Regions from separate parts of the Virgibacillus alimentarius genome, predicted to be linked through region 4. Evidence: riboswitches for the same ligand, from Rfam matches in the RefSeq annotation. Region 4 holds a riboswitch; each other region holds the start of a gene.

Region 1 (7,849 bases), on a different contig from region 4:
CCACCGGCACCTTCAACTATGAAATAATCATGCTTTTTTTGGATCTTTTTCCAGTGTGCTACGACATCCTCTAAATAAATGCTTCGTCCTTCTAACTTAGCAGCTACATAGGGCGCTAATGGCTCTTTAAATTGAAAGGGCGTGATCGATGCATTCGACAGTTTGGTCTGTGCCATTTCCTTAAGAAGACTTGTGTCACTATTAGGATGATACCGCGAAGCACCACTTAACAAGGGTTTGTATACACCTATATCCATATTTTTTTCCTTGAATATAGCTGCAAGACCAGATGAAATTAATGTTTTTCCGACATCCGTATCAGTACCTGTTATGAAAAATCCTTTCATATGATATTCAACTCTTTTCCTATTTCTTTAAATGATAGTAACAACTTTTTGATGTTTTCTTCCGTATGTTCTGTCGTGATCGTTAGTCGGATTCTACTTTGTCCATATGGTACACTTGGCGGGCGAATAGCAGGGGCATAAATGCCTCTTTCATAAAGTTTATCAGCAAATAGCACTGCTTTTTCGGCACTCCCAATCAATACCGGTATAATAGGTGTTTCTCCCCCTCTTACTTCATATCCCATTTCTGTAAGTGTTGTTTTTACCGTCTTTATTTTTTTTAGCAAAAGGGAGCGTTGTTTTTTATCTTCTTCTATCCTATTTATTGCTGTATAGGATGCTGCACAAATGGCAGGGGCAATTGCCGTTTGAAAAATAAAACTCCTTGCGTGGTTTAGTAAAAAATCGATGGATGTTTTTGAACCTGTAACAAAGCCACCTTCCGTTCCTATTGCTTTACTCATGGTACCAATGACGATATCAGGTTCAACGTCAAAATATTCATTGGTTCCCCGTCCATTTTTACCAAGGACTCCTGTCGCATGTGCATCATCTACAATGACAAAGGTGTCATAACGATTTGCTAGTGCAACAATTTTATCTAATGGTGCTATGTTCCCGTCCATGCTAAATACACCATCTGTGATAATAAATCGTCTTTTATAGTTAGATGTCCTTTTCAATTTATTTTCAAGATCCATCATGTCAACATGTTTATAAATCACTGTGTCAGCTTTTGATAAACGGCATCCATCAATAATACTGGCATGGTTCAGCTGATCACTTAAAATAATATCGCCTTCTTCAGGCACGGTTGATAAGACACCGATGTTCGCTAAATAACCACTTGAGAAAAGAAGCGTAGATTCTGTTTTCTTAAATGTAGTGATACGATTTTCGAGCTTGTGATGCCAATACGAATGACCTGTTGTTAATTGTGAACCACTACTTCCTACTCCAAATTCAATTAAAGCGATTTTGGCAGCATCAATTAATTCTTTTTTATTAGCCATTCCTAAGTAATTGTTTGATGAGAACACAAGCACATCTTTTTGGTTTACCAGCATTTGAGGGCGAGGTCCATGATGCATGATTCGCAACTGTCGATATAAACCAGCATTTTTTGTCTTTTCGAGACGTTGGGTGAGCCATTGATCAAGCGTCAATTGTAGCTGCTCCTTGTGTTACTTCAACAATCGCGTTCTTCATGATTTTCACCATTTCAGTTAATTCATCACTACTGCTTGCAAATGGCGGCATAAAAACGATGACATCTCCCATCGGTCTTGTTATCATTCCTAATTCCCTCATTTTTAGTGAAACATGATAGCCTACTCGACTATTGAAAGGGAACGGTTCCTTTGTTTTTTTGTTTTTAACTAATTCTATCCCACATATTAATCCAAGTTGTCTTATTTCACCTACATGGGGAAGTAGTTCTAGGTCATACAGTAATGTTTTCACTTCTTCTGCTTTTTCGTTTACACGATCGATGATTTTTTCTGATTCAAATAACCGCAAATTTTCAATCGCTACTGCACACCCAAGTTGATTTCCGGTATAAGAATGTCCATGGAAAAGTGTTTTTAGCTTTTCATAATCATCGTAAAAAGCGTTATATATATCCTCTGTTGTAAATGTTGCAGATATTGGTAAATAACCTCCTGTAATTCCCTTACCGACTGTCATTAGATCAGGCTGGATTCCCTCATGTTCACAAGCAAACATTTTACCGGTACGGCCAAAGCCAGTCGCAACTTCATCCACGATCATAAGTACATCGTACTTTGTACAAAGCTCTCTCACCCCCGATAAAAATCCATCAGGCATAACAATCATACCTGCGGCTCCTTGAACCATAGCCTCAATTGTTAATCCTGCTATATCTTGATGATTTTCAATAAGTAATTGCTCGAGAATATTTAAACATTCATCGCGGCATTGGTCTGGATTTTCACTGTTGGACCGATATACATTTGGGATAGGTGCTTTAAAACTATCAAACATTAAAGGACCGTATACTTGGTGGAAAAGCTCTACTGACCCTACACTTACAGCACCTATGGTGTCACCGTGATAGCCATTGTTCATTGATATAAACTTTCTTTTCTTTTGGTATCCTTCATTTTTCCAATATTGGTATGCCATTTTAAGTGCAATTTCAATAGCTTCTGCACCGCTGTCTGAATAAAATACGCGTGTTAATTGTTCTGGAGTAATCTCAATTAATTTCTCAGCTAGTTCTGTTGCAGGTACATTTGTCATCCCAAGCAATGTGGAATGCGCAATTTTATTTAATTGCTTTTTTATTGCATCATCTAATTCTTTTTTACGGTGACCGTGAACATTAAGCCAGACAGATGAAAAACCATCATAATATTCTTTCCCATCGATATCCTTTAATTTAACTCCATTTCCACTCTCAATAATGAGGGGATCCTTTTCATAATCTTTCATTTGCGTAAAAGGTAACCATAAATGTTCCTTACTTTTTTCCAGTAATGTTTTTGTCATTATTTATCCCTCCAAGAAATTAAAATTGGTTGCTTTTGCAAGTAATGAATATAAGAATTTGTATATTTTGTTCCATCAATAAAGAAAATTCTGCATCCTTGCTCATCACCAGGAGACTTCATTTTCGTAATTCGCTGATAACCTAATCTTTTACTGGCTACGTAACCAGTTATATAGCCGGGATCATCTGACCAACATAATTCTGCAATGGCTAAAGGGTGATCATTCACTTTCGTAGCAAGAACGAGTGCTTCTTTTAGTCTTGGATTTGTTGGGAGGTTATAAAATGCAGCCCATCTTTCAAAATCTGATTGCAACCAGTCCATCCTAGATACACGTATTCCACGTTCGTTTGAGTTATCAACCCGTTCACCTGATTGGTAATCAATTAAAATGGCTCCTCTTAATTCAGATTGATCTATTAAATGTTGATATCCCTTTGCAATAGCTTTTTCTGAAACCCCAGATTGAACGAGAAACTTTAATGCCAATTCCCTTCCTGTTTTATCCGAATTCACTGAATTATTAGAGACGAATAAAGGATTGATTTTTTTAATGGGATCATTTAATACATCAAATTGTATCTGCATAAAATCAGGATCTCCCCTTGAATGAGATAAGGCTTTATCCAACAGTGTATTTACCGTATCTTTTATTTTATCGTATGTACACAGAGCTTCGCCTCCGGAAATATGTTTTTCATCTTGCTCTGAGGATGCATATTTTGAAGCTCTCATCCTGATGCTGAAGTATTTTTCGCTTGTGTAAATAAGCATTACACCTCCTTCTATTGTTAACTTTAAAAAAATAAGGTTTACAATAGTAGAATAAAGCGTAACAATTATCCTGTCAATAGAAATTTTCTTATATAAAGCGAAAACGTTTGTAATTGACACATAATTAAAACATGTTAGACTAATAGTAGACATTAAAAATTAAAACTAGATATTGAGTATAAACACTGGGGGTGCCTTTTAAAAAGGCTGAGATCAAAGTGATTACTTTGGGACTCTTTGAACCTGATCTGGTTGAAGCCAGCGTAGGGAAGTAACGTGTTGAGGATTACATCGAATGTTATACATATGTTTAGTATGTGTAATTATTTGTTATGTTAAAAATCTGAAACCACTTCCTTATGCGCTGTGCGTAACGGAAGTGGTTTTTTGTTTATATAAAAGTCATTTCCGTTGATAAGACAAAAGTTTACGATTCCAGAACGGGAGGTGATTCCATTCACTAAACAATTACATCTTATCTCAACAGGACAACAATCTGCTGAAACTTTTACTGGCATTCTACAAACGATTCATGAATATGTTGATAGGGTCCATATACGTGAAAAAAATTGGACTGCAAAGGAAATAGTGGATGTTGTCCAAACATTAATAGATAAAGGAGTTCCGCAAGAAAAGATCATTATTAATGACCGTATTGATATTGCATACATCATGCAAACAATTGGTGTGCAGCTCACACATCATAGCGCAGATATTGCTTTGGTAAAAGGAGCGTTTCCATCATTGCAAATTGGTTGTTCAACTCATTCAGTGGAGCAAGCAATATTAGCGGAGGAAAAAGGTGCAAATTACTTGTTTTATGGTCATATTTTTAATACACAATCAAAACCTGGTATACCTCCTAGAGGACTTGAAAAATTACAAGAAATTACAAGTACCGTCAAGGTGCCAGTCATAGCTATTGGTGGTATTACTCCTGAAAATACGGGAGAAGTAATTAAAGCAGGTGCTAGAGGGATTGCAGTTCTATCAGGGGTTTTACTCGCAAAGAATCCTATACAAGCTACATTAGCATATAGAAAAAGTTTAGAGAAGGCGAAGTGAATGATGAAAAAACATTATGATGTGATTGTCGTTGGAGGCGGAGTTATTGGGAGTTCCATTGCTTACCAATTAAGTAAGCGAGGAAGAAACGTGCTGCTGCTGGAGAAAAATAAGCTAGCCAGCAAAGCATCAAGTGCTGCAGCGGGAATGCTGGGTGCGCAATCAGAATTGGAAAAAGATAGCCCATTATTCCGCTTAGCTAGAAAAAGCAGGGGAATGTTTCCAAAACTTGCAGAGGAATTAAAAGAATTGACAGGAATAGATATTCAACTCGTACAAAATGGGATATTTAAAATAGCGAAAACGGATGCAGAAGCTGCTTCACTAGCATCCATCATATCCATTCAGAAAAAGCTAGGTGAAAGTGCATCTTGGATAGCTCCAAACGAATTAAGAGAGTGGGAACCTTCCCTTTCTGAGTATATAAAAGGGGCTATGTATATCCCAAACGATGGAAATGTTTCCCCACCAAATCTATCTAGAGCATTAGCTCATGCTGCTATAGGTCTGGGAGCAGAAATGATGGAACATACGGAGGTTTGTGGTTTTATTAAAGAAACAAATAGAATCATAGGCGTTCAAACGATGATAGGCAAAATATTTGCCGATGAAACAGTTATAACAGGGGGGGCGTGGAGTGAACAATTACTAAGTCAATTAGGGATAAAGTTGAACACGTATCCAGTAAAAGGAGAATGTTTTTCCGTCCGGGTTAAAAAGAGCCCGGTTATACGAACGATATTCTCAAAAGGTTGTTATATTGTGCCAAAACCAGATGGAAGGCTAGTTATTGGAGCGACCGAAGAAGCAAATACATTTGATGAATCGGTTCATTTAGAGGGCCTCGTTCAGCTTATGCAGCGCGCTATCAAACTGATTCCGGAATTAACCTGTGCACAGTGGGAAAAATCTTGGGCTGGGATTCGGCCGCAAACAGCTGATAAAACACCATACATGGGAAGACACCCGCTGTTTGAGGGATTATCGATTGCTACAGGTCACTACCGGAATGGAATACTTCTTGCACCTATTACCGGGTTAAATATGGCCAAACTTCTTGAGGGAGAGGAAATAGAAGCCCCTTTTTAAATAAAACAACGTAGTGTAGAGGAGGTGAGCAAGTGAATCTGCGAGTAAACGGGGAGGTTGTAACTGTACCTGATTCGGTGCGTACAATTAAAGGAGTTATTGATCATTTTAACATAAACAACCCTGTCATCATTGTGGAACATAATGACACGATTTTAGATAAAAATGCACATGAAAAAACTCAAATTTTTGAAGGTGACAAAATAGAATTAGTCCAATTTGTAGGAGGCGGTTGAGATGCTAACCATTAACGATAAACAATTTCATTCCAGATTACTATTAGGAACAGGAAAATATCCAAATTTTGATATTCAAAAACAAGCCGTAGAGGTATCAGAATCTGAAATTTTAACATTTACTGTCCGGCGCATGAACATTTATGAACCAAGTCAACCTAATTTTCTTGAAAAAATAGATTTAGATAAAGTTAACTTGCTACCAAATACAGCTGGTGCAAAAACAGCTCAAGAAGCAGTACGCCATGCTAAACTAGCTCAAGCCTCAGGGCTTTGCGATATGATCAAAGTAGAAGTTATTGGTTGCGATAAGACGTTGCTTCCGGATCCTGTGGAAACATTAAAAGCAACAGAGGAACTGCTCAAAGAAGGTTTTACAGTTCTGCCATATACTTCTGATGATGTTGTGCTTGCTAAAAGACTGGAAGAACTTGGTGCCCATGCGATCATGCCGGGAGCTTCACCAATTGGATCAGGTCAAGGAATTATTAATCCGCTTCATTTACGTTTTATTGTTGAACAAACAAAGGTTCCAGTGATTGTCGACGCTGGTATTGGTTCTCCTGCTGATGCTGCAATAGCGATGGAATTAGGAGCTGACGCTGTGTTACTAAATACAGCGGTATCTGCTGCAGATGACCCAGTAAAAATGGCTAAAGCGATGAAACTCGCAATTGAAGCGGGCCGCTTAGGTTATGAAGCTGGAAGAATTCCTAAAAAACGAACAGCAACAGCAAGCAGTCCAATGGAAGGGCTGAGTATCGGATGAATGATCGTTATTCCAGACAAACGCTGTTCGCTCCGATTGGTGAAAAGGGACAAAGAAGACTAAAAAAAAAGCATGTGTTACTCGTGGGAGCAGGGGCTCTTGGCACAGGTAATGCGGAATCACTTGTCCGCGGGGGTGTTGGAAAAATAACGATAGTGGATCGCGATTATGTTGAATGGAGTAATTTACAACGACAACAGCTATTTGTTGAATCAGACGCAATAGAGCGTATACCAAAAGCAATTGCTGCCAAAAAGCGGCTCCAACAAGTTAATTCTGAGGTAGAAATAGAAGCCCATATTTTAGATGTCGGTCCGCAAGAATTTGAAAGCTTAATAGAAAATGTTGATCTAATAATAGATGCTACCGATAATTTTGATATTCGGATGATTATTAATGATATTTCACAGAAATATGGGGTGCCTTGGATTTATGGCTCTTGTGTCGGGAGCTATGGTATTAGTTTTACAATTATTCCAAATCAAACACCATGTTTACATTGTTTGATGGAAACTGTGCCTATTGGCGGACTGACCTGTGATACCGCGGGGATCATCAGTCCTGCAGCTAATATGGTCGTAGTGTATCAAACAGCCGAGGCACTAAAAATACTTACAGAAGATTGGGGCGCACGAAGAGAAAAATTAGTATCCTTTGATCTTTGGAAAAACGAAGAATCAAAAATCAATGTTTCTAGTTTAAGAAAAGCTGATTGCACCTCCTGCGGCGTTCATCCTACGTACCCATTCCTTGATTATGAAAATCAAACAAAATCAGCTGTGCTTTGTGGAAGAGATTCTGTTCAAATTCGTCCGGCCAAAAAAGAAAAACGTGATTTAGAAACGATAGCTCAGACATTGTCATCTATGGGGAAGGTAGAACAAAACCCATTTCTGCTTTCTTTTACAGTTGAAAAAAAGCGGCTCGTTCTATTTCAGGATGGTCGTACACTTATACATGGAACGAAGAATATATCGGAAGCCAAAACACTTTATCATCGTTATTTGGGATGAACAGAATTTCTTCAAAGCTCTCTAGATTATGCATGACCTT
Region 2 (7,849 bases), on a different contig from region 4:
GCTTGTAGCACCAGCTTCTAGTGCAGGATATACTTTTTCATCATCAAGAAAGCTTGTAACGATAATTATTTTCGCTTCCGGCCATTCTTTTATAATTTGGTTTGTTGCCTCGACACCATCCATTTCGTTCATAACAAGGTCCATCAATATTACATCTGGTTTTAATTCCAAGGCTTTTTGTACAGCTTCTCCACCATCAGCCGCTTCTGCTATTACTTCCATATCTGTCTGTGCTGAAAGATAGGATGAAACACCAATCCGTACCATTTCATGATCATCAGCAAATAATATTTTAATCATTACCATCATCCTCATATCTTAATCGTGGCACTTTGACTTCCAGTTGTGTGCCCTGGTTTGGTAAACTAACAATTTTAAAGGTTCCCCCGACTTCATGTGCACGCTCTTTCATATTTTGCAGTCCATAAGAACTGGTATGGGTTTTCTCCATATCAAATCCAACACCATCATCAACAACACGTAAAATAACAATATTATCCCGTTCGATTAACATAACATGGATGGTTAATGCTTTTGCATGCCGAAGTGTATTTGAAATGGACTCTTGTAAGATTCTAAATAAATGATCTTCAATTCCCTTATCTAGATGTAACGTTTCCACCTTCCATTCAACTTCGATTGGAACCTTTTGGGTAAGTTCACCTAACAATTCATTGATGCCGTCGATTAATGATTTTCCTTTTAAGGCTACAGGTCGTAAATGCAGTAATAAAGCCCGCATTTCAAGCTGTGATTGATTAATCATTTTCTCAACCATCGTAAGCTGTTGTTGGATAGCATGATCTTCGGGTGGGGTCGATTCATTAATTGCTGACATCATCATGGAAGCAGCAAATAATTGCTGACTGACAGAGTCATGTAACTCCCGGGCAAGACGATTTCTCTCCTGTATCACTACTTCCTGTAACGTTCTTTCTCGCTCATGGGCACGCTCAGTCGCTTGACGCTGTTTAAGCTCTGTTTGCTTATTCAGCTTCTCTCTTAGCTGCCTTATATTTGTTTGTATTTGTATGAATTCTTTTTCTGGTGCATCATAAATGGTCACTTTTTGTCCTTTTACTAGCTCATCTAGCTGTCGATCGATACGGTGAAGTCGCTTGTGCCAATACAAGCCAACGGATATTCCGGTAATAGCACCAATCATGACAGGAATGATTAATGCAAATAAGAGAAAAGGCATATCCCAGACATCTCGTTCCATTAGGACCGACCACTCTTCTGGTGGAAATGTAAGAAATGTAAAGCCCATCATGATAAGAGAAAGTAAGACACTAAAAACAATTCCTATCATGGCATGACGTAAAACAACATTCATATGCGCTTCACCTCGATGTCACCAGATAACAAAGACGTCATAATTTTAACACGGCGATCCGTATGAACATAATTTTCCGTTTGATAGGAAATGGTTTGGTTCATTAATTTACCGTGGTAATTTCCCAAAATGGTAACACGTCCAAAAATGGAACTATGATGAATACATATTTCAACTTCATAAGGTACATAAATTACAATATTACCTATCATATGCCTTATGGAAATGACTGAAGTGTCATCAGGTAAAACAGTACTGCTAAGATCAATGACCCGATCACCAAAGAATCCATGAATATTGATATCTCTCCAAGCAAATGCTTTTTCACTTGTTTCTTTATCACCAAATAACCCAGCATCCAATACTGGTGTGATTTTTATTTCCCTTATATTTTCTTTTGTTTCATCTAATTCAATTATCGGTTCAATCCGCTCTGGTTCATTTTTAGATTTCGCATAATGAATAATCAGTATAATAAGACCAACTACAATTAAAAATCGTATGGCAATTATGTTTAGCACACTAAAAATTAGGGTAATTGTACCAATCCAAAAACAGATTTTCCCCCATAATTGTGTAAATTTTTTCCAACCTATGTATACGAGCGCACCTGAAAATAACGTAGAAAAAATAAACCCTCCATGAAAAAAGGACACTTCAATAACAAACAGAATCATCCCAATAATAATAATCCAATTCAAAGTGTCTGTTGTTAATCGTTTAAACATGTAGGGAACTCCTTTCTGGTTATTTAGCTTGGAATTTAAAAGACGCAGTATGCCTGCGTCTTAGTAGTATACCATGTTTCTAATTTCGTCTGCATGACAAAGACATTGGACTTACTTCGCTGATGCGTTTTCTTGCATTTCCTTCTCAAGTTGTGCAATCTTACGGTCAAACGTGCTTCTATAGTACGAACTATTCACTTTATATTCCAATCCTTCAATGTATTGCTCCATTTCGGCAAAACGTGCGTATGGACGATCCGCTTCCTCACTCACTACAAGATTTATTTGGTGGTTAGCGTGCGCTATATTTTCACGTCCCATTAATTCCATCCGGCGCAAATGCATATCTTTTAATTTATGCTTCATTTCTTCATACTTTTGTTCTAGTATTTCCAGTTGTGTTATTGCTTCTTCCCGGGAGTTTTTCATTCTCTCTGCTCGTCCCTGATATTCTTCATGTTCTTTCATTGCAAAATTGTACATTTCTTCTTCGCTAGCTTTTTCGGCAATATTTGCCTGTTTTAATCGTTTATCAGCGAAATCTTTCGCTTTAAGGTACTCTTTGGAAAATTCACCTTTTAGTCGATACTGGCGTTCAACTAACTTTCTGACCTTTTCTTTTTCCTGTTCACTTTGACGTAAATACTGATTCAACGCCGCAATCGGAATTTTTTGTTCCTTTTGATCCATCATGTGATGTAAATCTGCTGCAATTGAATCTTTTATACGAGTAAATATATTTGTCATTTGAGCACTCCTTTTAATGGTTATGTAACTCTGCCCACTGTCTTTCAAAATTTTTAAATGGGTCATCTGCATCCAAAACTTGTCCAGTCCCTAATTCTTTTTCATCACTTTTCCAGCTTGTAAAGATCACATATAATACATATGCTGCAACAATGCCTAATACTGCATATATATTAGATAAAGCAACTCCAAAAATGACTAATCCAGCAATAACCCAGCCAATCTTTCCTGCTGTAGAATTACTTTTAAGAAATTGTTTAAAAACAATATAAAGCAGCCAAATGCTGACACCTAATAAAACCATTGGTCCAATATTCATTAGCAAAATAAACAAGGCTGCTAATCCTGCGACAAAAAGCAAAAACTTTTTCAACTATTTCGCCTCCTTTTTCTTTACTTGATCTAGTTTATTTGAAAATCATACAAACCGTAATGAGCCGGAGCTATATTTTGTTCTAAGACTTAAGATGTATATTGTTCTATATCCGACGAAAAAATAAAAATCTACTGTCAAAAAATTGTTTATATACTTGACTTTCCTAAAAAATTAGTTATACTATTCTCAAAATGAATATTTAACTAGGGGAGTCCAATGAGCTGGGCTGAGAAAGAAACGCTATGAGGTTTCTTGACTCTTGGGACCTGATCTGGTTCATACCAGCGTAGGAAAGTTAAGCAATTACAGATAATGCCATCGTACATTCAGCCGGGTCCATCCATTTGGAACCGGCTTTTCATTTCTCAAAAAATCTACGCTTGTATATCTAGAATCTCGTCCTTCAAAAACAAAAAAAGGAGAGGTTTTTTTATGTCCAAATCGTCATTGAATGAAAAAAATATCTCGATTATGTCCAGTTTTTCTGGTAGTAAAAAGGTGTATATCCAAGGTTCAAGACCGGATATAAAAGTACCAATGCGAGAAATTGCTTTAAGTCCTACAACTGGTACCTTCGGAGAAGAGAGAAATCCGCCGCTGCGTGTGTACGACACAAGTGGCCCTTACACAGATCAAGATTATGATATCGATATTAGAAAAGGAGTTTCTCCACTTCGCAGTAAATGGATAGATGAACGAGGTGATATCGAAGAATATGAACAAAGAAAAATAAAACCAGAAGACAATGGTTTTAAAATGGAAAATGATCCAAGAGCAGACCGCAATATTTTTCCAAGAATAAATCCAAATGTTTTAAGAGCAAAAAAAGGACAAAATGTCACCCAATTGCATTATGCAAAGAATGGAAAGATAACACCGGAAATGGAGTTTATAGCTATTAGAGAAAATATGGATCCGGCTTTTGTACGTGATGAGGTGGCTAGTGGACGAGCTATTATTCCGTCTAATATAAACCATCCAGAAACAGAACCAATGATCATTGGGCGAAATTTTCATGTAAAAATAAATGCGAATATTGGGAATTCAGCTGTTTCTTCCTCTATCGAACAAGAAGTTGAAAAAATGACATGGGCTACCCGATGGGGTGCTGATACGATCATGGATTTATCTACAGGAAAAAACATTCATACAACCCGGGAGTGGATCATTCGAAATTCACCCGTTCCTGTTGGTACTGTTCCTATTTATCAAGCGTTGGAAAAAGTTAACGGTGTAGCAGAGGACCTTACGTGGGAAATTTACAGAGATACTTTAATTGAACAAGCAGAACAGGGAGTTGATTATTTTACGATTCATGCAGGGGTTTTACTCCGATATATTCCATTAACAGCAAAAAGAAAGACAGGCATTGTTTCTCGGGGCGGATCCATTATGGCTCAATGGTGTCTATACCATCATAAAGAGAGTTTTCTATATACACATTTTGAAGAAATTTGTGAAATTATGAAAACTTACGATGTTGCATTTTCTCTAGGAGATGGCTTACGTCCTGGGTCGATAGCTGATGCAAACGATGAAGCACAATTTGCAGAGCTAGAAACACTGGGGGAATTAACTAAACTAGCATGGAAACACGACGTTCAAGTCATGGTAGAAGGTCCTGGACATGTACCAATGCACTTGATTAAAGAAAATATGGATAAGCAACTTGAAATTTGCCGTGAAGCTCCATTTTATACACTTGGTCCGCTAACAACTGACATTGCACCAGGATATGATCATATTACTTCTGCAATCGGAGCAGCGATGATTGGCTGGTATGGAACAGCTATGCTGTGTTATGTCACACCTAAAGAACATCTGGGGCTTCCTAATAAAGACGATGTTCGTGAAGGTGTTATTACGTATAAAATCGCTGCACATGCAGCAGATTTAGCTAAAGGCCATCCTAATGCACAAAAGCGTGATGATGCCCTTTCAAAAGCGCGTTTTGAATTTCGTTGGAGAGATCAATTTAATCTTTCGTTAGACCCAGAACGTGCAATGGAATATCATGATGAAACACTCCCTGCCGAGAATGCAAAAACAGCTCATTTTTGCTCCATGTGTGGACCAAAATTTTGCAGTATGCGAATTTCTCAAGATATACGCAACTATGCAAAAGAAAATAAATTATTCACTAAAGAAGATATTGAAAAAGGGATGCAAGAAAAAGCTGAAGAATTCAAAAAGTCAGGTGGAACAATTTATCAATAAATACTGGGGGAATGAATGACATGGAAGTGCAACAGATTGAAGAAGAAATTGAGCTTGCATTAAAGCATATTTCCCGTTTAGAAAACCGATTAAAAAACATCCAGAAAAATTGTAATCATCAATTTAAATACCATCCCAACTTTAATAAATGTAAAAAATGCCACAAGGTAGAAGTATTTTATTACTAAAACAAAGATTCTATTGAAGATGGTTATAATAATCCAGTACGCTTTTTATATTTGCCCCGCCAGCACGCTTTCGCTTAATACTCAAAAATAAAACGCAGATACCTGCGTTTTATTTTTGGCATAAACCTTACCATTAAGGTTCTTTATCATTGAATAGCTTTAACGTGAGAGGATATGTTCCTATTATAACGATAATCATAGCAGTCAGAAATATAAAAAATTTTGACCAAGTTAAATCTAATAGTGCGTTAACTGGCAATACAATCAGTAACGGAGCGAGCAAATGGGACTCCTTTTCCTTGATGATGCCGTTTCATGTTGTTTTGACCCACAATATGGACACTTCAGCCGTACTATTGTTTTAATTGTTTGCACCCATGTCCATTTCTTTCCAGAATTTTGACAAACTGGTATGTTAACACACCGCTTTCTATATTTGATTAATTAATAACTTTGTCGGATGTAATCAATTGGCAGATAATTTGGATATAATTCGTTGCCATATTTATCTTTTCCATATAGTTTTAGTGCCGGTAATTTTCCTGATTCCACAACTTTGTCAGAGAGTGTTAACTTAATATCAAAGTCACTCCACCCCTCATCCATTTGCTTAAAATCCAGTTCCGTTTCATCTACCAGGACAGAATCATGTTCCACACGATAAAAAGCTGAAGCATTTTTTGCCTTTATTTTCCCTTCGATCGTTACATTTTTCTGATCTACAATCGTTATGATAACTTCTTTAAAATCAATAGAAGCATTCTGATCTACTTTAGTTGGTTCACTTTGTTCCGCATCAGTTTTATCGGCTTGCTTGTTTTCCTCAGAATCGCTGTTACTACACCCAACCAATAGAAGAATACCTAAAATTATCATGATATACTTTAGTTTCATAGTCATCCACCTCTAATCAACATTCATCTGCTTTAGCAACTCCATTTCATATGTGAGCTTATTTATTATATCCGTGATCCGTGCTCAAAAGATTTAGGAATAGCAATTGTGTAATGGAATGTAAAACAGTATAGTTATTATATTTTGAGCGATCTGAAATTTATTGTAGCATATTTTATAAAACGGAAATATAAAAAAAGGAATTTATTTATATTGTGAGGGATATATTAAAGAAAATCGGCAAACCGTTCTTCTGTAGATTTCATTGTGTAATAAAAGTAAACATCTTTTCTACCCTTTTAGCAGTTTTTTAGTTTTTTACATGTGACGTAAAGCATATAATTTCCTAGCAATAAAGCATATAGTTTCCAACCCTAGAGCCACAAGGCCTTTCACCATTTCATTTAGGTTTTATCTCCAATAAATTAAATTACTTTCCGAATAAAGTCGTGTTTTACTACATATTTAGATTTTTAGGAAGCTTTATGCTTTACATTTTTATTTTAGGAAATTTTATGGTTTATTGTTATTTGATTATGGCTATAAGTATGTACCACTCGTTGCCAACATATTTACCATTGGGATAATATCAAGAAAACAAGGATTGCAACTTTGAGGAACTTGAAAGATAAAAAAATCTAATACATCCGTACCGAAGAATTAGACAAATGATTTTCAACAATCGCGATACTATTAATGAAAGTCTGGGAAAAGATTGCTGCCTTTAGCTTGTTAGATTTGCTCCCCTTCATCTAACCTGTTCTTTAATTCATTGTGAAAGCCTTCAATCCTGACAGCAAAGATCTTAATTTTGTACAAGAAATTAGAACTCGTTAATAACAAAATCAATCAAATTAATGTCATCACCTGACAGATTAAACTTCCTTTGTACCTCTTCATATGTGCTTCCTTTTTTAACTAGTTCAATTGCTTCTTCCAAGATTTCATCATCACTATATTCATATTTCTCCTCTTTTCCATTCATATATACATCACCTCTATCTAATAATATAGAATTTAATCAATTAAGTTAAACAGGTCCTTAGAATCAGATAATTCATACCAAGTTATAAACACTAGTTAATTATAGTAGTCTTTTTTTAATCCGTACACCATTATTAGTCCTATTAGGGATTAACACTTCTTAGAGTCTATGTTGCTATTCACACATCAATTGTTAAAGGTGAACCCCCACCCTTTGATCCACTAAAGTCAAAATAAGAGTGAGGGTTCGATACTGTACAAAGCAAAGTACATTTTCTTTATTCAGAAGGAACGCCATCTGAACATCTTTATCATGCTATCCAAGAATGTTGCTTGCGCATTCTCAGTATTTATTCTCAACAAACTTTCTTATTTTTAT
Region 3 (7,849 bases), on a different contig from region 4:
AACTTCTAGTAAATTCCCGTCACATTGAGGTTCAGGTTTTAGCCGATACCCACGGTAATGCAATTCATCTATTTGAAAGAGAATGTTCGATACAACGGCGAAATCAAAAGGTAGTTGAAGAGGCCCCTTCTTCCTTTATATCAAAAGAAACCAGAAAAAAAATGGGTGAAGCCGCAATTAAAGCAGTGAAAGAAATTGGTTATACAAACGCAGGTACGATCGAATTTCTTGTAGATGAAAATGAACAGTTTTATTTCTTGGAAATGAATACAAGAATACAGGTTGAACATGCAATCACTGAAGAAATTACGGGACTGGATATTGTAAAAATGCAAATTGATATCGCTAATGGAGAAAAATTGAGGTTGGATCAAAATGATTTAGAGATCCAAGGCCATTCAATTGAAGTACGTATTTATGCAGAAGATCCTGTTACCTTTTTTCCATCACCAGGGGAAATAACTGTATATGAGGAGCCTGCCGCAAAATATATTAGAGTTGAATCATCGATTGAACAAGGCTCCAAGATAACTCCATTTTATGACCCTATGATAAGTAAATTAATTGCCACAGGAAATAACAGAAATGAGGCAATATCAAGGTTAAATGATGCACTACAAAACTATAAAATTGAAGGGATTAAGACAAATATACCGATGTTAAAAGAAGTTATTCATCATGAACACTTTATCTCAGGTAACACAACAACAGATTTTGTTGAAGAACATTATTTACCGATAGTGAAATAAACGGAGAACCATTCAACATGAGGGGAGTATTAAAATGACTCAAATAAAAGCAAATATGGCAGGAAACGTATGGAAAATCGTAGTTAGTAAAGGTGACACCGTAACAGAAGATCAAGACGTTGTTATTTTAGAATCAATGAAAATGGAAATCCCAATTGCTGCTGATGAAGAAGGAATAGTAAAAGAATTAAGTGTTAATGAAGGCGATTTTGTCAATGAAGGTGATGTGCTTGTAATTATAGAATAATCCGAGCACTTTAGCTCTCCTCTGAGGGCTAAAGTGTTAATAGATTAGGAGGCCTTTTATTCATGTCAAATCTTGTTCAAGTAGAACTGAGAGACGATCATATTGCCATTATTAAACTAAATCGGCCTGAAGCAGCAAATGCAATGAGTCGGCAATTACTAAAAGAAATCAATGATGCTATTTTTTCAATAAGTGAATATGATTCTATTTATTGTACGGTTATTACTGGTGTCGGTGAAAAAGCCTTTTGTGCTGGAGCTGACTTAAAGGAACGAAGCGGCATGAATAACAAGGAAGTCATCGAAGCTGTACGCAGCATCGGAAATACCGTGCTAAATATTGAACAAATGCGGATGCCTGTTATTGCCGCTTTAAATGGAGTTGCTTTCGGCGGAGGATTAGAACTAGCTTTAGGATGTGATATTCGATTAGCAGCCGAACACATTCATTTGGGGTTAACCGAGACATCACTAGCTATTATCCCCGGTGCAGGGGGAACACAACGACTGCCGCGTTTAATAGGCATTGGCAATGCCAAACAACTTATATATACAGCAAAAAAATTAACGGCTAGGGAAGCAAGAAACCTTGGTTTAGTCGAAGAAATTATTGAACCAAGTCAGTTAATAGAAAGGTCAATAGAAATAGCAAAGGATATAGCTAGCAATGGACCGATAGCGGTTCAACAGGCTAAAATTGCTATTAATAATGGCATGCAAGTTGATTTATTAACCGGGCTGGAGATCGAACATCTCAGTTATAAAGAAACCATCCGTACTGAAGATCGATTAGAAGGTTTACGTGCTTTTAAAGAAAAGAGAAAACCTGTTTATAAAGGAGACTAACAAGGAGGATACATATCTATGTCCTATGTAGAACAATTAACAGAAAAAGTCGATACGATTAAAAAAGGTGGAAAAGAAAAGTACCATAAAAATAATCAAGAACGTGGGAAGCTATTTGTAAGAGAACGACTAAATTTGCTTTTCGATAAGGGACTGGATATCGAGGATGCATTTTTTGCTAACTGCATGGATGATGAGTTACCGTCCGATGGTGTCGTTACAGGGATTGGAGAAATGAATGGCCAAAAAGTGTGCGTGATGGCAAATGATTCGACTGTTAAGGCAGGATCTTGGGGAAAAAGAACAGTTGAAAAAATTATTCGTATTCAAGAGACAGCGCTAAAATTAGAACTGCCAATGTTATATTTAGTCGATTCAGCTGGAGCGAGAATAACTGATCAAATTGAAATGTTTCCTGGCCGCCGCGGGGCGGGCCGTATTTTTCACAATCAAATAAAATTGTCAGGCCGCGTTCCTCAAATTTGTCTATTATTTGGTCCTTCTGCCGCTGGAGGCGCATATATTCCTGCCTTCTGTGACATTGTCATTATGGTGAAAGGAAATGCCTCCATGTACTTAGGATCCCCTCGTATGGCTGAAAAGGTTATTGGAGAAAAAGTCACTCTAGAAGAAATGGGCGGTGCAAAAATGCATTGTGCTGTATCCGGTTGCGGAGACGTTCTTGCTAAAACGGAAGAAGAAGCCATTGAATTTGCAAGAAACTATTTAACGTACTTCCCTGCTAACTTTAGAAGCAAACCGAAAAAAGCTGCAGTTCCCGCCCAAAAAGCGTTTCATAAAACAATCAAGGATATTATTCCAGCTAACCAAAATACACCTTTTGATATGAAAGAATTGATCGATCAGATTATCGACACAAACAGCTTTTGTGAAATTAAAAAGTTATTTGCACCAGAAATAATAACGGGATTGTCCCGTATTAAAGGTGGAGTTGTAGGTATTATTGCAAGTCAGCCACGCCAAAAAGGAAGTGTATTATTTCCAGATTCGGCAGACAAAGCTGCGAAATTCATACAATTATGTGATGCATTTAATATTCCCCTGCTCTTCCTTATGGATGTGCCTGGTTTTATGATAGGTACAAAAGTGGAGAGTCAAGGTATCATTAGACATGGTGCAAAAATGTTGGCATCTATGAGTGAAGCTACGGTTCCAAAAATTTCAGTAATCGTTAGAAAAGCTTATGGGGCTGGTCTTTATGCAATGGCTGGACCTGCATTTGAACCAGACGCTGTTTTAGCATTGCCAACAGCACAAATTGCTGTGATGGGACCGGAAGCAGCGGTAAATGCAGTGTATGCAAATAAAATAGCATCATTAGAAGGAGAAGAAAGACAAAGGTTTATAAAGGAAAAACAAGAAGAATATCGTGATGATATTGACGTTTATCGTTTAGCATCTGAAATGGTTGTCGATCAAATTGTAGAACCAGATCAGTTAAGAGGGGAATTAGGAAAGCGTTTTAAAGCTTATGAATCAAAAAATGTAGAATTTACAAAGAGAAAACATGGCGTACTTCCCGTATGAATGAATTTGCACCTTGATCATTTTCAAGGTGCTTTTTCATAAATCCATTTACAAACGTTATCCAAGTGAAATTTAATAACAAGCGCAAAGTTCCATTTCTAATCCTTTTATTGGCACTTTTCATGAACCTTATACTCTTTTCTTTGCAAAAACGATTGCCCCGCATCTTTATATCACGTAATGCCACCCTTGGACCCTCGCCCTACATAATGGTGGTGTTCCTAACCAAAATGCCTGCCTTCTTTTTTTCCATTATTTGCATAATATTGGAAATGATTTGTTTGTTTCACTCGCTTTACTATAAAATAACCAATAAAGGCACCAGAAATACTACTTACTAAAAATGAAGGCATAAACACCATGGCTCCCATCGAACTTCCCATTAATATATTCGCGTACGGGACTGCAAACAAGGAACCAATCAGCCCTGTTCCAACAATTTCTCCAATCACAGCCATTATTTTTTTGCCAAAATGTTTATAGAAAATACCAGCTAAGAAGGCACCAATCATCCCCCCCGGAAAAGCAATGATTGTTCCTAGTCCAAGCATATTACGAATCAACCCCGTCACAAAAGCGATTATAACAGCTGGAACTGGTCCTAATAGTATTGCCACCATAACATTGATCGCATGCTGTACTGGATATGCCTTTGCAACCCCTGCAGGAAACCAGAGTAATTGGGAACCGATTGTCGCTATAGCAACGAAAACTGCCATTGTTGTAATTAGTCTTGTTCGATTCACATTGTATTCCCCTTTTTCCGCAAAATGTGATATTTCCCGGGAAATATCGACAATATTTACTGCACCTTGTCTAATTGTTCTCGCAGTTCTCTTGCAGCTTGCTCAGCGTCCCCTGCTTGACTAATTGCCGTGATCACTGATATACCTGCCGCTCCTGCTTTTTTTATTTGCATAGCATTGGATTTTTTTACCCCGCCAATAGCTACAATTGGAATGTTAACTTTCTCCGTAATATCTCTAATCGTCTGAATTCCAATAGGCTTTTTACCTGGTTTTGTTGCCGTTTCAAAAATTGGGCCTACTCCGAGGTAACTAGCTCCTTGCTGCTCAGCTAGTACTGCTTCTTCTATAGTTGATACAGAAATACCAATCGGAAAATTATTTGGAAGTTTTTCTCTAGCCTCTTTAATTGGTTCGTCTCCTTGTCCCAGATGAACTCCATCAGCACCAAGCTGGATAGCCAAATCGATATCGTCATTAACAATAAATGGAACTCCCTTTTCTTGACATATCTTCCTTAGCTGTTTTCCAAGCTGAATTTTATCTTCGCCTTTTTTTACATGAAGTCCTTTTTCCCGATACTGAAAAATGGTAACTCCGCCATCGATGGCTTCCTGTAATACTTGGGAAGGATTGCGCTTTGTATTGTCACTTCCCATTATAAAATAGAGTAGAAGATCTTTTTCATTGATCATAAAAGGTTAATCCTCCTGAGCTGTGAACATTTGTATTCTTTTTCGTTTCGTAACATCCTGATTTGTTAAATTATAAAGGCTATCCATTAAAGCAGCTGAGAAAGCTCCTGGGCCACTCACTGTTTCCATAGCAATTTCTGATGCTGCTCCATAACTGCTAACTGCGTTTACAGACGCATGATACCTATCATCAGCTACACTAACAAAAGCTCCAATGATAGCAGTCAGTAAACAGCCAGATCCAGTAACCTTTGGCAGCATGGGTACACCATTTTTACATAATGAATATCTTTCACCATCCGTAATAACGTCAGTTTCTCCTGTCGTAATAACGATTGAACCATATCTTCTTGAAACTTGCTTCGGTATATTGGGATTGATATGATCTGTTGATGCATCGACACCTTTCATTTCTGATCCGACTTCCCCTAAGATAGCTATTTCCCCTGTGTTTCCGCGAATAACAGATACATTAATTTCACCCAAAATTTGCTTTACTGCTTGTTTTCTGAAACTTGTTGCCCCGACTCCAACTGGGTCTAATATAACAGGAATCCCTTGATCATTAGCAGTTTTCCCAGCAAGAAGCATGGCTCTCACTTGAGTTTGTGTACACGTTCCAATATTTAACACCAGCGCATTAGCATGGCTTACCATCTCTTCCACTTCTTCAGGAGCATTTGCCATTACAGGCGATGCACCTATTGCTAATAATCCATTTGCTGAAAAATTTGCAACAACGATATTCGTAATATTATGGATCAATGGTTTTTGTTTTCTTATTGCTGTGATGTAGTCCATTAATTAGCCTCTTTCGTTTTATTTTCCGGAACTCCCTGCAAACGATAACCCCAGTGGTTTGTCGGTCCGTTCCCCCTGCCTATTTCTAAACTGAATCGAATGGCGTCAGTTATAAATTGCTTAGCGATCGCAACAGATTCATAAATTGATTTTCCTTTTGCTATTTCTGCTGCAATGACTGCGGAATACGTACATCCTGTTCCATGTGTATGCTTTGTATTAATTCGTTCTGTCGGGAATTTGTAAATTTTCTTCCCATCAAATAATATATCAATCGCATCTCCAGCAAAGTGACCGCCCTTCACAATAGCAGATTGTGCTCCTAACTCCTCGACTATTCGCTTGGCAGCAATTTCTGCATCCTCGGTTGATTGAATAGACACTTCCAATAGTTCTTCTGCCTCTGGTATATTTGGCGTAATAACAGTAGACAACGGAACTAATGCTTCACGGATCGTCTGTCTTGATTCTTTATCCATCAAATGATCTCCACTTTTAGCAACCATGACTGGATCAAGAACATATGGAACATGGTTAGATTTGATTGCATGACTAACTACTTCCATCATTTCAGGTGTGGCGATCATCCCTGTTTTCACAACGTCTGGTACAATATCATTAAAAACACTTTCAAGTTGCTTCTCTATAAATGAAACAGATAGATGTTCGATAGATTGAACGCCTAATGTATTTTGTGCTACGACCGACGTAACAACGCTCATGCCATAAACTTCTCGCTCCTGAAATGATTTTAAATCTGCTTGAATCCCTGCACCACCAGTTGGATCCGTACCAGCAATCGTAAGTGCAGAAGAAGTTGCATATTTCATCGTTTATTAACCCCTTTTCATGGAAAATCCCTATGAAGGAAAAATGGAGATAAGGTAATTTCATAATAAAAACCACACCAGGAAATTGGAGTGGCTTGATATACGTATACAAAGGTATAGCTGTTTTCATATACTATAACCGTTCTCCACTTTCCTACGCTAGTTTGAACTAGATCAGGTTCGAAGGGTTGAGGATTTTACCTTATCTCAGCCATGTGGCACCCCTAGTGGACTTTCCTATTTAATTATGCGTTATATCTTAACTTAATCATGATAACACCTAATTGTCAACTAGATGAAATACGTTGAATAAAAAATAGTTTTCAAGTAATATTTTATTGTGGAAAATGATTTATGTAAAAGGGAGCTTATCATAATGAACGTAAACTTTAATCTTGAATTTGATGACCTATTAGCCTTTCAAGAAGATGTTATTAATAATTCGCGCACACATGATATAAAAGCTAAATACTTTAAATGGATTACAACCATCATCATTCTCCTTGGAATGCTATTGCTTGTAAAGACTTCTTTATTATCGGCCATATTTATTCTAATAATAGCTATGATCTATTTTTTTCTATTTCCATATTTATATAAATCTATGACTTTTCGTAAATTAAAGAATAAACTGCAAAACAATGATTATTCACATATACTTGGCCCCTGTCAAATGACTTTTTCCGAGAATGGAATAGATAGAGAAACAAAACATTCTACCTCCCATTTTAATTGGAATCAATTTGAAAAGGTAAGCGAAGATAATAAACATTACTTTTTATATGTAACAGATTTAGAAGGATTAATTATTCCGAAACAGCCGGATCACATGAATGAAAAAGAGATAACGGAATACAACAATATGATTAAAAATTTCATTAGAAACCTTAAGTAACAAATCTCTATTCACTTCTTTCGCAATATGCGGAAAGATGAGAAACAATATTGTAGTCTTGAATCCTCCATTCCACTTGGTTAAAGGTAATATTACTAATACAAGCATTAATTAGTTTTGTTTTCCCTGAACCTATCTTTCCATTTGATATGGTGGCTAAGATCGTGTTAATTACAGCTCCATGTGCGACAAGCAGGATATGCTTACCCTGATTGTTCTCGATGATCTCATTCAGACCAGCCATTACGCGTTTCCGAAGGGCTCCCCGTGTTTCCTGATTAGGATAATCTTTATCTGGATATTTTGCCTGTCGCTCTCTTTTTGTCATACCCTGTGCTTCCCCGTAATACCTTTCTACAAATGCTTCCATTTCAATGAGCGGAATTTGGAGCTTTTCATTGATAATATTCGCTGTCTGCTTTGCCCGTTGCAAAGGACTTGTTATCAGTACATCATACTTCGTTTTCACCAGCTGATTAGCACATTCCTTGGC
Region 4 (7,849 bases):
TTTTCCTTTTAGCCTTTGAATTTCTGTACATAAGCGTGTAACAAGAATGGCACCCGAAGCACCGTACGGGTGACCAAAAGCAAGTGCTCCTCCGCCAACATTCATTCGATCAAACTCAATAGCAAGTTCCTTTGCAGATGCTAATACTTGGGAAGCAAATGCTTCATTAAATTCGATTACATCAATATCTTTCATTGACAAATTTGTTCGATTCAGCAGTTTATGAACAGCAGGAATGGGTCCTACACCAAGAAGATTTGGATCTACTCCAGCACTTGTCGCATCAATAAATTTTAATATTGGTTTTAAGCCAAGTTCCTGGCACTTTTTCTCAGACATGACTAAAACAGCAGCAGCCCCATCATTCACGGGACACGCATTACCTGCTGTTACCGTACCATTTTCTTTAAAAAGGGCAGGCAGCTTAGCAAGCCGTTTCATCGTTAATCGAGACCTGGGACATTCATCCTGATCTTTCCCCTGTACGACTGTGATTTCTTCCGTAAATCTATTTTCCTCTTGGGCAGCAATTGCTTTTTGATGGCTATGATAAGCAAATAAATCCTGCTCTTCTCTGGAAATTTGATACGCTTTTGCTACGTTTTCAGCCGCTTCTCCCATTTCTGGATCACCAATCGTATCAGGAGAAAAACGTGCACGTGTGAATAATGTCGGTGGTTGATACAGGGAAGCAGGCTTTGCCAATTTCCAAGGCGCCAAGCTACTGCTTTCAATCCCACCAGCAATATAAATTTCTCCAGCACCAGCTTGAACATGTCTACACGCCATTTGAATAGCTTCTAGACCTGATCCACATTGCCTGTCGACTGTAACACCCGGAACATCTGCTGGAAGTCCGGCTGAAAGTGCTGTAAGTCTTGCCATATTACCACCTGGACCGACAACATTTCCAAGGATCACTTCATCAATGGCTGCCGGATCCATTTTACTTTCCTTGATCAATGCTTGAATAACCGCTGCGCCTAACTTTTCAGGAGCAACGTTTTTAAATATGCCGCCAACTTTACCTACAGCTGTCCGTTTTGCTTTAACAATTACAGGTGTATTCATTTATCAAATCACGCCATTTCATTTCAATTTCCTTCCGTGCAATTTTACCAGTGGATGTATAAGGAAACGCTTCTATTTCATAAAAAGCTTTTGGTACTTTATAAGAAGCTAATCGCTGTTTGCAATGCAAATGGAGAGAATCCGGATATGCTTTCCCTTTCCATTGAATCAAAGCTATCACCTTTTGCCCCCAGTATTCATCCTGTATTCCGATTACAATTGCTTCTTTTACTGTATCCTTTTCTTTCATTACTTTTTCTATTTCTTCAGGAAAAACATTCAGCCCTCCACTGATCATCATGTTCTTTTCTCTGCCAACGATCGTAAGAACACCTTCATCATTCATCCATCCAAGATCTTCAATATTCGCACCAAAATCGGTTAATACTTTTTTCGTTTCTTCTGGTTCATGGACATACCCATCAAATAAAAAATCACTTTCGATATATATTTTTCCAATATTTCCGTTTGGTACTGGTTCCCCGTTGCTATTTCGTACCGTTATTTGTACTCCTGGAAAGGGCTTTCCTACGCTACCCGGGTATTTGGAAGATAGCTCTTCCGAAGAAAAAGAAACATAGCTTAATTCAGAAGCACCGTAATATTCATAAATAATACTTTCTGGAAATGCGTTTCCTAGTTTATGTCTCAATCTGGAATCCAGTTTTGCGCCTGAAGAAAGAAAGGTGATTTTTCTTTTGATCGGTTTTGTTAGATGTTGCATAAGGCTTTGTAGCATTGTAGGAACTGCGTATAAGACACTTGTACATCCTTTTCTTAAATGACTGAGAATGCTTGATGCAGAAAAAGTTGTTGTCAAATGAAAAGTGGCACCCATATGGAGTGCATGGATCGCTCCAAATAAGGATAAGGAATGACATAACGGCCCGGGTGCCATAATGACATCATCCCTTCCATATTGAAATGCTTCCTCACCTGCTTTAAAGCTTTCTAACCAAGACGTATGGTTTCTAATAAATCCTTTTGGAGATCCTGTTGAACCAGATGTAAATCCAAGATAAAAATGTTCAGAAGTATGTACATTCCATGGAGGCAGCGAATCGCCAATGATAGGAGTGGCTTTTATTTCTTCGATATCATAAGCTGCGTCAACCATGTACGGAGCATATTCCGTAAATTGTTTACTTTTTAAATAGATATCAGCTTCTGCTTTGCTCATTACCTGTGCTGCTTCCCTTTCACTCCATTTTGGATCAAAAGGAATTGCGGTCCATCCAAGTGTCACTACCGCAAAGAATACTTCAAGAAATGCCGGCTCGTTTCCGATAAGAACGGCAACTTTTTGAGGCCTTTTCGTATCACCAATATATAATAGGTGTTTTTGTATATGGCATATGGATTGATAAAATGCATCATACGTTATAAAGTTATTTTTGAATATAAGCGCTGCTTTGTCTGGATGCTCTTGTGCGATCTGTTCAATCTGTTTCCCAATTCCCATTTATCCCACCCTTTTTATTGGTTGTTGGTGCTTTTTTGGAGTTATCAGCGGGTATGCTTTGCTGATTTTCCATGTAATATAGCTGGAAACTACAGCTTTCGTTAAGTCACCAGGCAAAAATGCAAGTGCGCTGATAGCTGTTGGCAGCCACGGGAGATTTCCTGCAATGGATAAATAAGTAACGCCACCAGCATAGATTAATAAAATTCCACCTAGTACATTGTACAAGAGTATCTTCCATAATGATAATTTATTCCAACTTTTTTCTACAAGATAACCGATTGTCCATGCAGCTATAGGCCAACTAATAATATATCCTCCGCCAGGGCCAAGCAATGGACCTAATCCGCCCCTTCCACCTGATAAAAGTGGCGTACCAATGGCAACAAGGATGATAAATAAGAGTAAACTTAGACCGCCCCGACGTGCTCCTAAAATCCCTCCGGCTAGCATCACTCCAAGTGTTTGAGCGGTAATCGGTACGGGACTGAACGGAAGTGGTATTGGAGGGAAGAAACCTAATACACCAACAATTGCTGCAAATAAAGAAATGTACATCATATCACGTAACTTCATCATAAAAAACCTCTATTCTCTATCATTCTATTACTAGAATAATATACAGTATAGAGGCTGATTGTCAACATTCATTTTATTTCGTTTACGATAGATTTAAAGCTTCGCTATTCTACAAACAAATCTTCCATCTCTGGTATTTCTTCAATTAATCCTGTTTCCTTCAGCCAATCAGCTGTCTCTTGCCATGCATCTTCACTTTGGCTTCCAAAACCATGTTCAGATTCCATTTTTGGCAGTAAAATTTCCATGCTTTTTGTCTCCACTTCCTCATCCAGCGGGAAATTAGCCTCGTCCTGATTATCTAACAGAATATCCAACGCTTCGTCTGGCTTTTTTTCCATAAAATCATATCCTTTTTCTGCTGCACGCCAAAATGCTTCAATCTTTTTTTGCTCGTCTTCCCATGTTTGGTCACTTGTTACACCTACTAGTTCATAGTAACTTGGGACACCATAATCAACAGGATTATTATATGCGATCCCATGCCCTTTACTTTCAAGCACCGGAACTTCGTGATTAATATAAGCTCCGATCACACCGTCTACTTTGTCAGCAATAAGTGAAGATCCTAATTCAAATTCTACATTGACCATTTCAACTGCTTCTGGATCCCCGCCGTCACTTTTCACCATTGTTTTTAAGATAGCTTCATTTAAAGGAATACCTGGGTAGCCGACTTTTTTGCCTTCAAAATCTTTCGGTGTTTGTACAGGACTATCTTCTTTAAACACAAGATGATTTAGTGGTGAACGAACAACAACACCTGTTGACTTTACTGGGATGTCTTCATTTGCTCTTGCCATAATGACATCCGGCTGATAATAAAATCCGATATCTATTTTTCCGGAAGCCGCTAAATTGAGCGGGTCTGTCGGATTTGCCGGAAATTGAATCGATACGTCGAGCCCTTCTTCTTCAAAATATCCTTTTTCTTTTGCTACATATAAAAAGCTATGTACAGCATTCGGATACCAATCAAGCATAACGTCCAGTTCCTTTAATTCATCTGCTTTTCCTGTTGCTTCTTTATCCCCACATGCCGTAAGAGTAGCTCCTAGAGCTATAGATATAAATAATACCAATGCTTTTTTCAATGTTATTTCCTCCATTTTAATGCCTTTTTTTCGAACATAATTACAATTAAAAAGAAAATAATTCCTAATAATGATAGGATGACAATCGGTGCAAACACACCCGCACCGTCAAACTGCGTCATCATTCTTCTGCTGAAGTAGCCAAGTCCTTCTTGGGCGCCCAGCCATTCACCAATAGCAGCGCCGATTACACTGAGCGGTACAGCCACTTTCATGCCAGAAAAAAAGTAAGGGATAGCAGAAGGAACATCTAATTTGAAAAATATATCCTTTTTGCTTGCCCCCATGGTTAACAGCAATTCCTTTAGCTCTTTACTGCTGGAACGCAGCCCGTCGTATGTGCTAACCGTTATCGGAAAAAATGTGATTAAAATTGTCACAACGACTTTACTCCATATCGAATACCCGAACCACAGTACAAAAATTGGAGCAAGTGCGATGATTGGAATTGTTTGTGATGTAATAATAATCGGATAAAATGTTTTTTCCATTACGCTGCTTTGCGTCATCGTAATCGCTAGAGCAATTCCAAGCACAATGGAAATGGCAAGCCCAATCACAATAATCAGTAATGTGGACGTGAGATGTTCTTTCAAGAGCAATCCTTTTAAGTCCCAAAGTTTGAGTCCAATTCCTGAAGGAGCTGGTAAAATAAATTCCGTATTAACAATCCTTGCCCCAACCTCCCAAACGATGACGAAAACAGCAATTAATAAAATCGAGGGGAGATAATTTCTCATAGGCTAATCCTCTCTCGAAGTTGTTCAATTAGCTGCTCCTTCATTTTTGTTACTTCCGGAGCATGAAGACCACTTAAGGTTCGTGGGCGATTCATTGGGACAACTGCTTCTTTGAGCTGTTTTACGGGCCTCTCTGTTAAAATAAAAATACGATCAGATAAAAATAATGCCTCATTTACATCATGGGTAATAAATAAAATGGTTTGGCCTCTTTTCTCCCACTGCGCAAGCAACCACTCCTGCATCGACAGTTTTGTCATCGCATCCAGTGCACTAAACGGCTCGTCCAGCAGCAAGATATTGGAACCGCTTAAGACAGCTCTTAAAAAAGATACGCGCTGTTTCATTCCACCGGATAAGTCGCTTGGATAGTTCTGCTCATACCCACTTAGCCCAAATTCTTTCAATCCTTTCACAACCTGCTGATGTGCATCCTGCTTGCTAACACCTTTTATCTCGAGCGGCAATACAGCATTCTCATAGATAGTGCGCCATGGCATGAGTAAATCTTGCTGGGGCATGTAACCAACACTGCCTAGTCGATTTGGCCGCTGCTCCCCGTTTATATGGATCGATCCACTCACAGGCTGCTCTAGGCCAGTAATCAGACGGAACAACGTTGATTTACCTGAACCACTCGCACCAATAATACTGATAAACTCCCCGTCAAAAACCCGGAAGTGAAGTGAATCAAGCAGATCTATTGACTTGTCCGTTTCCTGATATTGAAAAGACACATCTTTAAATTCGAGTACGGCTTTGCTCATCTGATTTCCCTCACATTCTGAAGGCTATTTTTACATCGAGCTTGCATTTTCTGCTGATGGATCATGGTTGGCTGACACTCCTTGTTTTGTTTTAGCTGTATGTGTCCATTCATAAATAAATTTAATCATTATTTTTGTGTAGTCTATCAATTGTGAAATGGAAAGCTGTTCATTAACACTATGTGCATTGAATGTATCACCAGGACCATAAATAGCTGTTGGAATACCTGCATCTCCAAGCCAGCCACCATCTGTTACAGATTGAGAAACACCTTTAATGACTTCTGCACCTGTAACATGTTGATGTGAATTTGCCAAAAGGTTCACTGCTTCGTGATTCTCATCCACTTCCAAAGAAGGGAAAATTTCGCCGCGATCTTCAATCATAGACGTTCCTCCCCATGTAAAAAGAGGGGGATTTTCCTTTAGCCATGGGTCTGCTGCAGCGACGTTTAGGATGTGCTCTTCTACTTCTTTAGCCACCGTTTCATGTGTTTCATTTGGATAATAATGAACTGTAATCCATAGGCGGCATTCATCTGCAATAAATGCTGCGTGTCGCCCCCCTTCAATTACAGCGGGATTAATCGTATTTGTTCCAGGCGGATAACCAGGGTAACTTTTCGTCACAGCCCAGTGGCGCTCCAGGTCCTCCAGACCATTTAAAATTTTCACCATTTTATTAATGGCACTTGCTGCGAATAAATTTCCACCTGCATGGACCATATTTCTTCTGGTCGCATCATGATACGTATTCTCACTTTTAATCGTAATCCACCCTGTTATCACACCGCCTTGACCATGAATCTCTAAATCACTCGTATCCACAACAACGGCAAAGTCCGCCTCATAACCCCGCTTGCAGCATTCCAGTGTACCTGCTTCTCCAACTTCTTCACCGATTACCGATTGAAAAGTCAGATCTCCCGGCAGTTCAACGCCGGCTTCAAAAAGCAGTTGAATCGCAAATAAAGCTCCAGCAAGCCCACCTTTCATATCTGCTGCTCCGCGTCCAATGATCACGTCATCTCTCACAACCGGGATAAACGGATCAACTTCCCATTGTTCATCCTCTCCAATTTCTGCAACATCAACATGACCATTAATCATTAGGCTCTGATAAGCATCCGATTCTTTTCCTTTTAATACTCCGACAACATTCGGGTCATTCGGATATACATCCCACGTGTCAATATCAAAACCTTTGTTTTTTAAAAATGATGCAATATATGCTTGTACCTCTTCCGTGTTTCGTGCTGGTGGTGCAGGTGTCCTAAAACGAATTAATGTTTTTAATAAATCAAGCAGTTCTTCTTGCCTCTCATCTACCTGCTTCATAATCGATTGGATATCTTTTTCCATTTGATAATCCTCCATTTCCATTAAAAAAAGCCCTTTCACGAAGAAAGTGGCTTTAGCATGTATCGTACGTCAAATATCTGTATTGTTGCCAATACAAAAATATACAAAATACCACACCGCTTCCTTCCGCTAGTACTAACTAGTTCAAGTTCAAGGGTCAAGACTGTTTGCGTCTTTCTCAGCTTCATAAAGCTCCCCTAGAGGTGATCATTTTAAATCGATTATTTTATTTTGAATTCATTAACAATTATACATGGATTGCAAGATTAAACAAGGGAAAAATTTTTTAACCTATTATTTTTTATGAAGTGTACCATACTAAATATAAAGGAGGCATTTTCATTGGCAAAAGATAAAACGAAAACAAAAAACAAAAGCAAAGAAGAGTTAAATGCAATGAAAACAAAAGATGAGAAGAAATACAGCAAATCAAATCGACCTTCGACTTAAATTCAGGGAGGACTTGCTTTAACGCAAGTCCTTTATTTCCTAAAACAAACCTAATTCTCCTATGCGTTTGGCAGCTACCTCTAATCTTTCTTCTGAATCAAGCAGTCCAACCCGTACATATCCCTCACCTGTACATCCGAATCCATTTCCAGGAGCCACAGCAACATGGGCTTTCTCAAGCAGTAAATCAGCAAATTCCTGTGAAGTATACCCACTTGGAACCGGAAGCCAGGCAAAGAATGTCCCCTTTGGCATATCCACTTTCCAGCCAATTTCCTTCACTGCTTTGATAAAACGATTGCGCCGGCGCTCATAAGTTTGAAC

The links. A riboswitch is a leader RNA that binds a small molecule or an ion and turns the genes downstream of it on or off. The one in region 4 is predicted to bind thiamine pyrophosphate.
Region 1: linked by a shared signal. The riboswitch ahead of tenI (thiazole tautomerase TenI) and the one ahead of J2Z81_RS12240 (acetylornithine deacetylase) in region 4 are both predicted to bind thiamine pyrophosphate.
Region 2: linked by a shared signal. The riboswitch ahead of thiC (phosphomethylpyrimidine synthase ThiC) and the one ahead of J2Z81_RS12240 (acetylornithine deacetylase) in region 4 are both predicted to bind thiamine pyrophosphate.
Region 3: linked by a shared signal. The riboswitch ahead of thiD (bifunctional hydroxymethylpyrimidine kinase/phosphomethylpyrimidine kinase) and the one ahead of J2Z81_RS12240 (acetylornithine deacetylase) in region 4 are both predicted to bind thiamine pyrophosphate.

Annotation. Positions count from the first base shown of each region.
Region 1 covers NZ_JAGIKX010000003.1:142,766-150,614, forward strand. Annotated here, with positions in the region: gene bioD (dethiobiotin synthase) at 1-347, opposite strand, end outside; gene bioF (8-amino-7-oxononanoate synthase) at 344-1,513, opposite strand; gene bioA (adenosylmethionine--8-amino-7-oxononanoate transaminase) at 1,503-2,861, opposite strand; gene bioW (6-carboxyhexanoate--CoA ligase) at 2,861-3,637, opposite strand; TPP riboswitch at 3,815-3,924, shown strand; gene tenI (thiazole tautomerase TenI) at 4,049-4,702, shown strand; gene thiO (glycine oxidase ThiO) at 4,703-5,791, shown strand; gene thiS (sulfur carrier protein ThiS) at 5,824-6,027, shown strand; gene J2Z81_RS03930 (thiazole synthase) at 6,029-6,796, shown strand; gene J2Z81_RS03935 (thiazole biosynthesis adenylyltransferase ThiF) at 6,793-7,809, shown strand.
Region 2 covers NZ_JAGIKX010000016.1:9,665-17,513, reverse strand. Annotated here, with positions in the region: gene J2Z81_RS09305 (response regulator transcription factor) at 1-300, opposite strand, end outside; gene J2Z81_RS09300 (sensor histidine kinase) at 293-1,336, opposite strand; gene liaF (cell wall-active antibiotics response protein LiaF) at 1,333-2,064, opposite strand; gene J2Z81_RS09290 (PspA/IM30 family protein) at 2,176-2,811, opposite strand; gene J2Z81_RS09285 (lmo0954 family membrane protein) at 2,825-3,184, opposite strand; TPP riboswitch at 3,383-3,497, shown strand; gene thiC (phosphomethylpyrimidine synthase ThiC) at 3,620-5,404, shown strand; gene J2Z81_RS09275 (serine protease) at 5,425-5,592, shown strand; gene J2Z81_RS09270 (hypothetical protein) at 6,037-6,486, opposite strand; gene J2Z81_RS09265 (hypothetical protein) at 7,310-7,471, opposite strand.
Region 3 covers NZ_JAGIKX010000024.1:36,385-44,233, forward strand. Annotated here, with positions in the region: gene J2Z81_RS11600 (acetyl-CoA carboxylase biotin carboxylase subunit) at 1-749, shown strand, start outside; gene J2Z81_RS11605 (acetyl-CoA carboxylase biotin carboxyl carrier protein subunit) at 784-996, shown strand; gene J2Z81_RS11610 (enoyl-CoA hydratase) at 1,059-1,841, shown strand; gene J2Z81_RS11615 (acyl-CoA carboxylase subunit beta) at 1,860-3,389, shown strand; gene thiW (energy coupling factor transporter S component ThiW) at 3,611-4,135, opposite strand; gene thiE (thiamine phosphate synthase) at 4,192-4,830, opposite strand; gene thiM (hydroxyethylthiazole kinase) at 4,837-5,631, opposite strand; gene thiD (bifunctional hydroxymethylpyrimidine kinase/phosphomethylpyrimidine kinase) at 5,631-6,461, opposite strand; TPP riboswitch at 6,596-6,697, opposite strand; gene J2Z81_RS11640 (YcxB family protein) at 6,838-7,356, shown strand; gene J2Z81_RS11645 (histidine phosphatase family protein) at 7,364-7,849, opposite strand, start outside.
Region 4 covers NZ_JAGIKX010000027.1:22,923-30,771, forward strand. Annotated here, with positions in the region: gene J2Z81_RS12210 (thiolase family protein) at 1-1,071, opposite strand, end outside; gene J2Z81_RS12215 (AMP-binding protein) at 1,049-2,533, opposite strand; gene J2Z81_RS12220 (biotin transporter BioY) at 2,534-3,112, opposite strand; gene J2Z81_RS12225 (ABC transporter substrate-binding protein) at 3,217-4,206, opposite strand; gene J2Z81_RS12230 (ABC transporter permease) at 4,209-4,946, opposite strand; gene J2Z81_RS12235 (ABC transporter ATP-binding protein) at 4,943-5,713, opposite strand; gene J2Z81_RS12240 (acetylornithine deacetylase) at 5,744-7,075, opposite strand; TPP riboswitch at 7,180-7,284, opposite strand; gene J2Z81_RS12245 (pyridoxal phosphate-dependent aminotransferase) at 7,565-7,849, opposite strand, start outside.